4 regions of the Halomonas sp. PGE1 genome follow, and region 1 is predicted to be linked to each of the others. Evidence: predicted binding sites of a transcription regulator. Region 1 holds the regulator's gene; each other region holds the start of a gene.
What was found. The regulator FNR, encoded in region 1, switches genes on or off when oxygen is low (the NO sensors DNR and NnrR bind a similar motif). The targets are predictions, from matches to a motif close to TTGATNTANATCAA.

Region 1 (3,090 bases):
GACTTCGTCGGCAATCGCCCGCTGGTGGGCTGGCAACTGGACTTCGACCTGGCGATCCTCAATCGCGAGCTGCGCCCGCGCGTCGGCTTCGAGCTGCCCAACGCCACCATCGACGTGGCCCAGCACTATCTGCGCCGCCTGCGCCGCCGCCATCCCGAGGTGGAGTCGGCGCCGCGCTTCGAGAAGGTGGCCGAGCTGCTGGACGTGCCGGTGATGGGGCGCCATACGGCGCTGGGGGATGCGGTGACCACGGCGCTGATCTTCCTGCGCCTGGAGCGCGAGGCCAGTGCCCTGCGGGGCGATGCCTGAGGCGTGACGGCGTCGCCTGACGTCGCCGGCGATGGTAGGATGGGCGCCCGTCATTTTTGCCCGCACTGGCAGCGCCGACCGACATGCAAGACGCCGTGATCTTCGACCCCCGCGACACCGACGCCGAGGCCCCCGCCGGGGGCTCCCCGCAGCAGGAGGCCCCCTCGCCGCTCCTCGATGCCCTGGATGCGCGGGGCAGGCGCGAGTTCAACAAGCTCCAGAAGCGCCTGCGCCGCCAGGTCGGTAACGCCATCATCGACTACGGCATGATCCACGAGGGCGACCGAGTGATGGTCTGCCTCTCCGGCGGCAAGGACAGCTACACCCTGCTCTCGATCCTGCGCAGCCTGCAGCGCAACGCCCCGATCGACTTCTCGCTGGTGGCGGTCAACCTCGACCAGAAGCAGCCCGGTTTCCCCGAGCAGGTGCTGCCCGAGTACCTCGAGTCCATCGGCGTCGAGTACCATATCCTCGAGCGCGACACCTACTCGGTGGTCAAGGAGAAGACGCCGGAGGGCAAGACCACCTGCGCGCTCTGCTCGCGGCTGCGCCGCGGCTCCCTCTACGGCTTCGCCGAGGAGATCGGCGCCACCAAGATTGCCCTGGGCCACCATCGCGAGGACATCCTCGAGACGCTGTTCCTCAACCTCTTCTTCGGCGGCAGCCTCAAGGCCATGCCCCCCAAGCTGCTCTCCGACGACGGCAAGAACATCCTGATCCGCCCGCTGGCCTACTGCCGCGAGGCGGATATCGCCGAGTTTGCCCGGCTGATGGCTTTCCCGATCATCCCCTGCAACCTGTGCGGTTCCCAGCCCAACCTGCAGCGCCAGGTGGTCAAGGAGATGCTCGCCGAATGGGAGAAGAAGCACCCCGGGCGCCTGGAGAGCATGTTCAAGGCGGTGACCAACGTGGCACCGTCGCAGCTGGCCGACCGCGAGCTGTTCGACTTCGCCGGGCTCGAGGAGGCGCAGGCGCGGCGGCAGGCCAGCCGCATCGAACTGCTGAACGAGTAGCCCCGACACCGGCGCCAGGGTTCGGGAACTCATGGCTCGACAACCAGAAACCCCCATCGGGCACTCGCCTGATGGGGGTTTCTGTGTGAGGGGTTCAGGCCAGGCGGCCCGGGGCTACTTGGCCCCTTCCTCCTCGGCGACCAGGATCAGTGACTCCAGGTCGAGGATATGCACCTCGCGGCCCGAGACCTCCACCAGGCCCTGGCTCTGGAAGCGGCCCAGGATGCGACTGACGGTCTCCACCGCCAGGCCCAGGTAGTTGCCGATATCGGCCCGGGACATGGAGAGCCGGAAGCTGTAGGGGGAGTAGCCGCGCCGGCGGAAGCGGTCGGAGAGGCTGGTGAAGAAGCTGGCCAGGCGCTGGTCGGCAGTCTTGCGAGAGAGCAGGCGCATCATGCGGCGGTCGTCGCGCAGCTCCTTGCTCATGCTGCGATAGAGCTGGCCGCGTAGCTCGGGCAGGGACTCCGACAGCTGGTCCAGGCGATCGAAGGGGATCTCGCACACGGTGGTGGTCTCCAGGGCCACGACCGTGCCGGGATACTGCTCCTCGTCGATGCCGTCCAGCCCCACCAGTTCGCTGGGCAGGTAGAAGTTGGTTAGCTGGTCGTCGCCGCTGCCCTCGGTGGTCACCTGCTTGAGGCTGCCCGAGCGCACCGCATAGACGCTGGTGAAGGGGCTGTCCTGGCGGAACAGGGTCTCGCCCTTCTTGAGGGGCGCGCGCCGTCGGATGATGGCGTCGAACTGGTCCATGTCCTGAACCTCGAGGGCCAGCGGCAGGCAGAGCGAACTCAGGCTGCAGGTCTGGCAGCGAGTCTCGTGCAGTACAGAGCGCCGCCGTCCGGTCAGGCTATCGGGCATGGCCGCCTCCTCCTTGATCATGATCATGTCGACCATTATGGAGGAAACTTCGGGCAGGGCAAACCACCTCCAAGGAGGTAGGCCCGCCCGGCCTGGCTTACGCCACCGGGGTGGCCTGGGGATCGAAGGCGGCGAGCAGGTGGGTCAGGCCCCAGAGCCCGTCGGGGGTTACCCGCAGGCACTGGCCGTGGCGCTCGAGCAGCCCCGCCCGGCAGAAGGGGGCGAGGCGCTCGAGGGCACCGGCCAGGGCCGCGCCGGCGTCGAGCCCATGGGCCTGCGAGAGTGCGGCCAGATCCAGCTCGCGGCGACAGGCGAGCGCCTCGATGGCATCCCGGTGCAGGCGTTCGACCGCGTCCAGCCGGTAGCCGGCGCTGGCGGGCAGCTGGCTGGCGTCCAGCGCCGCCTCGTAGTCGGCCAGGCTCAGGGCGTTGCGGGCCAGGGTATCGCCGACCCGGCTGAGGGCGGCGACCCCGAGGCCGAGCTGGTCGCCGGGCGGGTAGTGGGTGTAGCCCTGCAGGCCGCGGGCCAGGCGACCCTCCCCCAGGGCCTGGGCCAGGCTGTCATCGGGGCGGGCAAACTGGCCGAGCCCGATGTGCACGTAGCCGGCGTCATCTAGCCGCTCGCGAGCCGCCTCGAGGATCGCCAGCCGGGTGGCGGCGTCGGGCAGATCCTCGGCGTCGATCTCGCGCTGGGGGCGGTAGCGCTCCGGCAGGTGGGCGTAGCGGCGCAGGGTGATGCGCGCCGGGGTCATGGCGATCACCTGCTCCACGGTTTCGCCGAAGCCCCGGGGGGTCTGCAGCGGCAGGCCCACGATCAGGTCGAGGTTGAGGGAGTGGAAGCCGAGGCGTTCGGCCTCGTCCACCAGGGACTCGGTCAGCACCCGGGGCTGGACCCGGTTGATCGCCTTCTG
Region 2 (3,090 bases), 1.3 Mb from region 1:
GGCCTGCTCGCCGCCGCGCAGCGGGGGGAGGGCAACCACCCAGTCGCACTCCTGACAGGCGCGCAGGCGTCGTCGCGCCCGGGATTCGGGCGGCATGCGATCGACCCTCGGGGCCTCGGCGGGCAGCGAGGGCATGCGCTCCAGAAGGCGGAAGGGGCGCTGGGCCAAGGGCGTGGTCACTCCTGGGGGCGGCACGGTGCCGGGGGCTTCACCCGGGGCGGTAGGTGGCCTACACTCTCGGCCCGGGGCGATGGGTCTCGGACAAAAGTGTGACACGTTGACGCAATGCGTACCATAGATAAACATGCACTCCTGAATGTGGCTGAGGCAACACGATGATCCTTCCTGCAGTAGCGGTGGTGGCAGGCCTGGTCCTGCTGGTGTGGAGCGCCGAGCGCTTCGTCGACGGAGCGGCGGCATCCTCCGCCCGTTTCGGTGTCTCGCCGCTGCTGATCGGCATGCTGGTGATCGGCTTCGGCACCTCGGCGCCCGAGCTCGTGGTCTCGGCGCTGGCGGCGGGCCAGGGCAATCCCGGCCTGGCGCTGGGCAACGCCTACGGCTCCAATATCGCCAACATCGGCCTGATCCTCGGTCTGGTGGCGTTGATCTCGCCCCTGGCGGTGCATTCCACCGTGGTGCGTCGCGAGCTGCCCATTCTGGGCGCGGCGACCCTGCTCTCGGCGCTGTTGATGTGGGGCGGCGTAGTGGGGCGCCTGGAGGGGGCGCTTCTGCTGGCGCTGCTGGCGCTCTTCATCGGCGCCAGCATCTTCCGTGCGCGCCGCGATGGCGCCGACCCCCTGGGTGCCGATACCGAGGAGAGCCTGGCGGAACACCCGATGTCGCTTCGCGCCGGCCTCGTCTGGACCGGCATCGGCCTGGTGCTGCTGGTGGTCAGCTCGCGCATCCTGGTGTGGGGAGCGGTGTCCATCGCCCAGGGCCTGGGCGTCAGTGACCTGATCATCGGCCTGACCGTGGTAGCGGTGGGCACCTCCCTGCCCGAGCTTGCCTCCTCCATCAGCGCCCTGCGGCGTCGCGAGCACGACCTGGTGCTCGGCAACGTGGTGGGTTCGAACCTCTTCAATACCCTGGGAGTGGTGGGGCTCGCTGCGGTGATCCACCCCATCCAGGTGGGCGCCGAGGTACTGCTGCGTGACTGGAGCTTGATGGCGGCCATGACCGTGTTGATGGCGGTCTTCGCCCTCGGCTGGCGCGGCCGGGCAGGCCGCATCAACCGCCTGGAAGGCGGGGTGCTGCTGACCATGTACCTCATCTATACGGCCTGGCTGGTGCGCCTGGTGCTGGGCGGCACAGGCTAGTTGCCGCGGGGGCGTGCCGCTGGGTCGCAGCCCCCAGCGAGGGCAGAAGCCGAGGCCGGAACGAGGCCCGGCGACGGGCTCCTGCATCCGTCTCTTGGGAGGGAGCCGAGGTCGAGACAGGCAGTGCGACAATGGGACACGCCTGATCCAGATCAACTTTTCGGCATTATGGCGGTCGGTATGGATGACTCAATGAAAATGCATCAATAAAGGTCATCGATTCCCTTTCCGGTCGCGCGATTTTCGTCTGCGTGCCGGCATTGACCTGGTGTCCAGGTGGAGTGCGTCATGGCGCCGCGACGGCGTCAGAGGCATAACAAGCACCGTTAGGTGCGCCCGCATCCCTTGCGACATGCTCGACTCAATATCCCGTATCGAGGCATGCGTCATGGAACTGGATCCGCTGCTGCTATCACGATTGCAATTCGCCTTCGTGGTCTCCTTTCACGCCATCTTCCCGGTCTTCACCATCGGGCTGGCGTCCTATATCGCCCTGTTGCACGGGCTCTTCTATCGGACCGAGAACCCCGTCTGGGATCGTCTGGCCCTCTTCTGGACCAAGGTCTTCGCTGTGGTCTTCGGCATGGGGGTGGTGTCGGGCATCGTGATGTCCTTCCAGTTCGGCACCAACTGGAGCAACTTCGCCCAGGCGTCGGCCAACTTCCTCGGGCCCATGCTCAGCTATGAGGTGGTCACGGCCTTTTTCCTGGAGGCGGCCTTCCTCGGCGTGCTGCTCTTTGGCCGCGGCAAGGTGCCCCAGGGGGTGCATCTCTTCGCAGCCTGTATGGTCGCCTTCGGTACCTTCATCTCATCGTTCTGGATCCTCTCGGCCAACAGCTGGATGCAGACCCCCGCGGGGGTAGAGCTCATCGACGGCAGCTTCCATGTCACCTCCTGGATGGCGGCGATCTTCAACCCCTCTTTCGGCTGGCGCTTCGCCCATATGGTGATGGCCTCCTTCCTGACCGGTGCCTTCGTGGTGGCCGGGGTCAGCGCCTGGTACCTGCTGATCCGGCGTGACGTGGAGGCCAACCGCCGGGCCCTCTCCATGTGCCTGTGGCTGCTGCTGGTGCTGACCCCCACTCAGGCGGTGGTAGGCGACTTCCACGGCCTCAATACCCTGGAGCACCAGCCCACCAAGGTGGCGGCCATGGAGGGCAACTGGGAGACCCGCGGCAATGTCCCGCTGCTGCTTTTCGCGATTCCCGACCAGGAGGCCCAGACCAACCGCTTCGAGATCGGCATCCCGAGCCTGGCCAGCGTGATCCTCAAGCATGACCCGGCCGGCGTGGTGCCCGGCATCAGCGAGGTACCCCCGGAGGAGCAGCCGCCGGTGTGGATCGTCTTCTGGGCGTTCCGTGTCATGGTGGGCCTGGGCTTTGTGATGATCGGCGTCGCTCTCGCCGGGCTCTGGCTGCGCCGCGGCGGGCGGCTCTACGAACACCGCGGCTTCCTGCAGACGCTGCGGCTGATGAGCGTGACCCCCTTCATCGCGGTGCTGGCGGGCTGGATCGTCACCGAGGTGGGCCGCGCCCCCTGGCTGGTCTACGGCATGCTGAGCCATGCCGAGGGGCTCACGCCGTCGCTCACCGGCGGCATGGCGCTCTTCACCCTGGTGGGCTACGTGGCGGTCTACGCAGTGGTGTTCTGGGCCGGGGTCTACTACCTCACCCGAGTGGTGCGCCAGGGAATGCTCCCCGAGGACGAGCGCGACAGCGTGGAGGGCGAGGTGCACCGCCCCAAGCGCCCGCTTTCCGCCGCCCATACCCCCTTC
Region 3 (3,090 bases), 1.5 Mb from region 1:
CAGAGCATGTCACGCTCGGGGAAACGCCGCCCGAAGAACTCCCCGTAGGGGCCCTCGATCAGCACCCGGGTCTCGGGGGTCACCGTCTGCAGGGCATGGCTGGCGTCGCCCAGGTCCTTGATACCGATGCGCAGGCGCCCATCCGCGGGCGCCGAGGCGATGGTGTAGGGGTGCTCCTCGCCGCGCCCGGCGGAAAGGGTCTCGTCCAGCGGCGAGAGGTAGACGAACTGCCCCGCCTCGTGGCGGATGCCGCCACCCTCGGGGCGCAACACCAGTTCCACCACGCCCCGGGCCAGGGGCACCACCTCCTCGACGCGATAGGGATGGCGCCGCCCGGGCGCCAAGCCCTTGCGCCAGGCGATGGCGCCGAGCCCGGCGATGCCGAGCAGCCACCAGGGCCAGGCCTCGCCGGCCAGCAGCAGGGCGTGCCAGAGCCCCAGCAGCAGCGCCGCCGCGGAGACCAGGTGCAGGCGCTTCCAGCGCTGGTAGTGGGGCTGACCGAAGAAGTCGAAGGTGGGCGCCAGGAAGACCACCAGCGCCGTCCAGGCCAGCCAGCCGAGCCAGATGGCCCCATGGGAGAGCGGCGGAAAGAGGGTCGCCACCGCGGCGTCCAGGGAGGCCGGCACCGCGGCGAGCCCCAGCGCCAGGGCGTGGACCATCACCAGGATGAAGGCGGCAAAGCCCAGCCAGTGGTGCAGGCGCCAGAGCCGCGCCAGCCCCCCGAAGGGACGATCGAAGCCCGGCACCCGGCAGCTCACCGCCCCGGCCAGCAGCATCATGGCGAGCCCCAGGATGCCGGTTACCTTCCCTACCCAGGTGAGCCACAGCTCGGGCGGGCCGGCGAGCCCACCCAACCGCGGCAGCGCCACCGCAAGCGGCAGCAGCAGTGCCGCGATCAGCACGATATCGCCCGCTTTCAGCCGTCGTTGCATGCTCCCTCCCCTTTCACCGACTGACTGTCAGTGTCGTCGATCGGCGCCAGCCTTCAAGCTCACTGGCCTTTAACCGACGGACACTTGATTCGGATCAGCCACGCAGCCGTCATCGAACCGACTTCATTCATACACGCTGATGTAACCCCGCCGGGGCAAGCTCTCCCACCGAGATACCCATCCTCATCCGTGGAGAGCCCCCATGACCCAGCACCAGCATCCCGGCCACGTCGACACCGTTCTCGCCGACGGCGACGAGCCCATGAGCAACCCCTCCGCCAACGGCTACTTCGGCGATATCCTCGAGGCCCGCATCAGCCGCCGCGCCATGCTGCGAGGCAGCCTCGCCGCCGCCGTGGCCGGCGCCATGGCCACCAGCCTGCCCTTCGGCAGCGCCTTCGCCGCCGGCGGCGGCAGGGCCGCGGCTCCCTCCCTCGGCTTCAAGGCCGTGCCGGTCAGCGCCGCCGACAGCGTGGTGGTGCCCGAGGGCTACCGGGTCAGCGCCATCCTGCCCATGGGCACCCCGATCAGCGGCAACATGCCCGCCTGGTCGCCTGGCGCCAGCGGCGAGGCCCAGGCCCACCAGGTGGGCAGCCACCACGATGGCATGCACTTCTTCCCGCTGGAGGGCAGCTCCCGGGACGGCCTGCTGGTGATGAACCACGAGTACGTGGAGCCGCGCTTCCTGCACGCGGCCGCCGCGGGCCTCGCCCTGGATCGCAACGGCTTCCCCCAGAACGCCGACGGCAGCCGCGACGACGACCAGGTGCTCAAGGAGCTCAACGCCCACGGCGTCAGCGTGGTGCGCATCCGCGAGGACGACAGCGGCCAGTGGCAGGTGGTGGAGGACGCCCGCAACCGCCGCATCACCGGCCTGACCCCGATGCGCCTGGCCGGCCCGGTGGCCGGCACCGAGCATGTGGTGACGAAGTACAGCCCGGACGGCACCATGACCCGCGGCACCCTCAACAACTGCGCCCACGGCGTCACCCCCTGGAACACCTACCTGGCGGCCGAGGAGAACTGGGCCGGCTACTTCGCCAACGCAGACGCCGAGATCGATCGCCGTCAGGCCCGCTACGGCATCCAGACCCGCGACACCGGCCGCTACCAGTGGCACCGGGCGGCGAGCGGTGCCGACCAGTACGTGCGCTTCGACGCCAGCAGCCGCGGCGCCTCTCCCACCGAGGACTACCGCAACGAGCCCCACGCCTTCGGCTGGATGGTGGAGATCGACCCCATGGACCCGGCAGCCACCCCGGTCAAGCGCACCCACCTGGGCCGCTTCGCCCACGAGGGGGTGATCTTCGCCCCGGCGGTGGAGGGCCAGCCGGTGGTGGCCTACTCCGGCGACGACGCCCGCTTCGAGTACATCTACAAGTTCGTCTCCGCCCGCCCCTACCACGCCGCCACTGCCGACGGCTCCCTGCTCGACGAGGGCACCCTCTACGTGGCCAGGTTCCACGAGGATGGCCGCGGCGAGTGGCTCGCCCTGGCCCCGGGCGAGAACGGCCTCACCCCGGAGAACGGCTTCGCGGATCTCGCCGATATCCTGGTCAACACCCGCGCCGCCGCCGACCAGGCCGGCGCCACGAGGATGGATCGCCCCGAGTGGGGCGCGGTGGACCCGGCCACCGGCCAGGTCTACTTCACCCTGACCAACAACACCCGCCGCGAGGCGGGCGACGAGGACGCCGCCAACCCCCGCGCCGAGAACCACTTCGGGCACATCATCCGCTGGCAGGAAGAGGGCAGCCACGCCGGCACCCGCTTCGCCTGGGACCTCTTCGTGCTGGCCGGGGACGGCGACGACAGCCGCGACCTCGCCGGCGAGCCCCTGGACCAGGACGCCATCTTCGCCAGCCCCGACGGCCTGTGGATCGACGCCGACCGCCGGGTGTGGATCCAGACCGATATCAGCGAGTCGGTAATGAACACCGGCATCTTCGAGGTGTTCGGCAACAACCAGATGCTGGCCGCCAACCCCGAGACCGGCGAGATCCGGCGCTTCCTCACCGGGCCCGTCGGTCAGGAGATCACCGGCGTGGTGACCACCCCGGACCAGCGCACCATGTTCGTCAACGTCCAGCATCCGGGCGCCACCACCGAGGCCGAGGCCTTCGCCGCAGGCGAGCTGGTGAGCCACTGGCCGGAGGGC
Region 4 (3,090 bases), 1.8 Mb from region 1:
TCTTCTGGTCAACTACTACCCGCTGGGCGGCATGGACTCACGCGTGCAGCCCTACGTGGGCGCCGGCCTCAACTACACCCGCTTCTCCGGCGAAGATACCCCTCTGCCGATCGACGTGCGCCGCAGCTATGGCGCCATCGGCCAGCTGGGCGTGGATCTCGCCGTGGCCCAGGGCGTGATGCTCAATGGCTTTGTGAGCTATGCCGATGTCTCGGCGGACGTGCGGCTCGAAGGCGACAAGATCGGCGAGGCCAAGATCGACCCCATGACCATCGGTGGCGGCATCACCTACCGCTTCTGATTCCTACCTATCTTCTGCCACGGCGCCGGGCACCTGCCCGGCGCCGTCGTGTCTGCACTTCTCCTTCTCGCTCGACCCGCGGTGATAAGAACTTTCACAATTCTTGACCACTCGTGACGGGACATTTGGAAACAGTGTTTCCTATAATGCTTTCGTCACAAGCCACCGGGCGTTCCGGCTAGGCTCTTGCGTGAAGCAACAGGAGGATCCTGACATGCGTACCACTCGACTGATCACCGCCGCCGCCATCGCTGCCAGCTGCGCCTTCGCCAGCCAGGCCGCCCTGGCCTACAGCGCCGGCGACACCTTCGTGCGCGGCGGCTTCGCCAAGTCCGACACCCGCTCCGACAACGGCGTGCTCGACGGCGTCAGCAGCGGCGAGACCGGCTTTACCTTCGGCGCCGGCTACCTGTTCCACGACAAGATCGGCGTGGAGCTCAACAGCTCCGAGAAGATCGAGCACACCATCGACGGTGGCAACACCATCGACCGGATGCCGGTCAACCTGCTGGTCAACTACTACCCGCTGGGCGGCCTGGACTCCCGCGTGCAGCCCTACGTGGGCGCCGGCCTCAACTACACCCGCTTCTCCGGCGAGCCGGAGGGCGTGGACGCCCGCCGTAGCTATGGCGCCGTGGGCCAGGTGGGCGTGGATCTCGCCATCACCGACAACCTGATGCTCAACGGCTTCGCCAACTACGCCGACGTGGACTCGCGGATCTCCGTGGACGGCGAGCGCATCGGCACCGCCAAGGTGGACCCGATGACCATCGGCGGCGGCGTGACCCTGCGCTTCTGATCGCCTGACGAAGCCGCCGCTGACCCAAGACGCCGGGCCCTGGCCCGGCGTCTTGCCGTCTGGTGGCCGGAAAGTTGTACCGAACGACTCTTGCTCTGGGTCAAGAACGCCACCAGGCGGACTGATTACACTGGCGACATCCCCTGGCAGGCCAAGCACTGTCACCTGTCAATGCCCAACAGCATCAACAAGGAGTTGCCTCCATGCGCAAACCCCTCCCCGCCCTGCTGGCCGCCGGCCTGGCCGCCGCCGCCTTCACCACCAGCACCCAGGCCCTGGCCTACGGCGCCGGCGACTTCTTTGCCCGCCTGGGCGTGGCCAAGGTGGCGCCGAAGAGTGATAACGGTGAACTCAACTTGGCTGGCCTTGACCCCTCACTTTCCTCCTATGGCGTCAATGTGGAAGATGACACGGGCTTTGCCTTTACTCTGGGCTACCGCTTCCACGATAACGTCGGTGTCGAGCTGCTGGCAGCCCTGCCCTTCAAGCACGACTTCCAAGTCGATGGCGTGACTGGCGGCTCTACCAAACATCTGCCGCCGACTCTGACCGTGCAGTACTACCCGCTGGGCGGCACCGCGGCCCTGGTACAGCCCTATGTGGGCGTGGGCGTCAACTACACCCGCTTCTCCAGCGAAAAAACCGACATTGGCCTGGACCTTGATCTCTCCAGCTCCTGGGGCGCCGCCGGTCAGGTGGGCGTGGACCTGCTGATCAACGACAACTGGGCGCTCAACGCCGCCGCTTGGTATATCGATATCGATACCGACGCTAAGATCGAAGGCGTTGACGTCGGAACGATCAAAATCGACCCCCTGGTGGTGATGGGCGGCATCAGCTACCGTTTCTGATCTTCCTTCGCACCATGACGAGGCCCGCCAGTGGCGGGCCTCGCTGCGTTGGCAGGGGCGAAATCCTCCCGCCACCACCACCGCTCCACCGAGCCCCCAAGTCTGGGCTCGGCCTGGATCGGCATCGGCCTGCTCGTGGGCGCGTTCTTCAACTGGACCCTGGTCGCGCCGCGCCTGTGGCAGCCGCAAGGCCACAGGCCACCAAGGCCTCAGTTCTCGGTGACCAGCCGGTCGACCGACGCCACGGCCTGGATCAGCATCTGCCGCTCGACCCCGCTGACCCCCGACTGGGCCAGCCACGCCTCCACGGCGGGGGCCACCTCGCACTTCGCCGGCATCGGCGCCCGCGCCTCCACCAGCGCCTCCAGGCGCACGATGAAGACGAAGCGCAGCCACTGCGGCAGCGACATGGTGTCGGCACAGAAGGGCTCGACGCTCTCGAAGGCGATGGGGTCTGGCCGGGCCATTCGCCACTGGTCGGTGGCGCGCATGGTGGCTTCCAGCTCGCGCAGGGCCGCCGCCAGCTCCTGATGTACGCTCATGGTGACGTCCTCTGGTGCATGAGCCGCCATTATCCCCACCGGCTCCCTCCCCGACCACCCCGCCGCACGCTCATCGCCGGGCGCAATCCCCGGGGTTGTGCACAGCGCGACGGCGTCTCGGGCAGCGTTGTGCACAGTTCACAGTTTTCCTGAACGGGGCTGTGGATAAACTCTGGAAAGGCGTCCAGGGGCCACGTCTCACGGGCCTCGCCGCGCATCGTTCAAGAATTGACCAGCCACCCCCTCCCGGCCGCCCCGAAGCTGCTGACAGCAAGGCACGACCAAGGTAGAGTGCACGGTTCGACGACGGGAGAGAGCATGCAGCCCATCAACACCTTACATGACTTCTTCGTGCGCAGCGGCGCCGCGGTACGGCTCTACCATCTGGGCAGACGCGTCGAGCCCTGCGAGATGGCGACCCTGGCGGCCTTCGAGGCGGGCGAGCAGGCCTGGCCGGCCCCCTGGCAGGGCCAGGCGCGTCTCGGCCTGGTGTTCCGCCTGGGTGACATGCCCGAGCCGGTCATCTGGTTCCTCGCCCTGCCCCTGGACGAACAGGGCCAGCTGGTGCCGGCGCCCCGCGACGCCTTCCTGCAGCGC

Region 2: a site for FNR is predicted at 1,459-1,472, ahead of HIR79_RS11415 (cytochrome ubiquinol oxidase subunit I). Genes of this name have one in related genera too.
Region 3: a site for FNR is predicted at 1,017-1,030, ahead of HIR79_RS16440 (ferredoxin reductase family protein). Genes of this name have one in related genera too.
Region 4: a site for FNR is predicted at 1,191-1,204, ahead of HIR79_RS13790 (OmpW/AlkL family protein). Genes of this name have one in related genera too.

What each region holds. Positions count from the first base shown of each region.
Region 1 covers NZ_CP053032.1:1,104,567-1,107,656, forward strand. Annotated here, with positions in the region: gene HIR79_RS05230 (3'-5' exonuclease) at 1-309, shown strand, start outside; gene ttcA (tRNA 2-thiocytidine(32) synthetase TtcA) at 393-1,322, shown strand; gene fnr (fumarate/nitrate reduction transcriptional regulator Fnr) at 1,437-2,180, opposite strand; gene hemN (oxygen-independent coproporphyrinogen III oxidase) at 2,278-3,090, opposite strand, start outside.
Region 2 covers NZ_CP053032.1:2,407,580-2,410,669, reverse strand. Annotated here, with positions in the region: gene HIR79_RS11425 (paraquat-inducible protein A) at 1-135, opposite strand, end outside; gene HIR79_RS11420 (calcium/sodium antiporter) at 336-1,316, shown strand; gene HIR79_RS11415 (cytochrome ubiquinol oxidase subunit I) at 1,705-3,090, shown strand, end outside.
Region 3 covers NZ_CP053032.1:3,503,038-3,506,127, forward strand. Annotated here, with positions in the region: gene HIR79_RS16440 (ferredoxin reductase family protein) at 1-932, opposite strand, end outside; gene HIR79_RS16445 (PhoX family protein) at 1,135-3,090, shown strand, end outside.
Region 4 covers NZ_CP053032.1:2,918,080-2,921,169, forward strand. Annotated here, with positions in the region: gene HIR79_RS13780 (OmpW/AlkL family protein) at 1-301, shown strand, start outside; gene HIR79_RS13785 (OmpW/AlkL family protein) at 516-1,100, shown strand; gene HIR79_RS13790 (OmpW/AlkL family protein) at 1,304-1,951, shown strand; gene HIR79_RS13795 (YqcC family protein) at 2,161-2,493, opposite strand; gene HIR79_RS13800 (DUF3549 family protein) at 2,812-3,090, shown strand, end outside.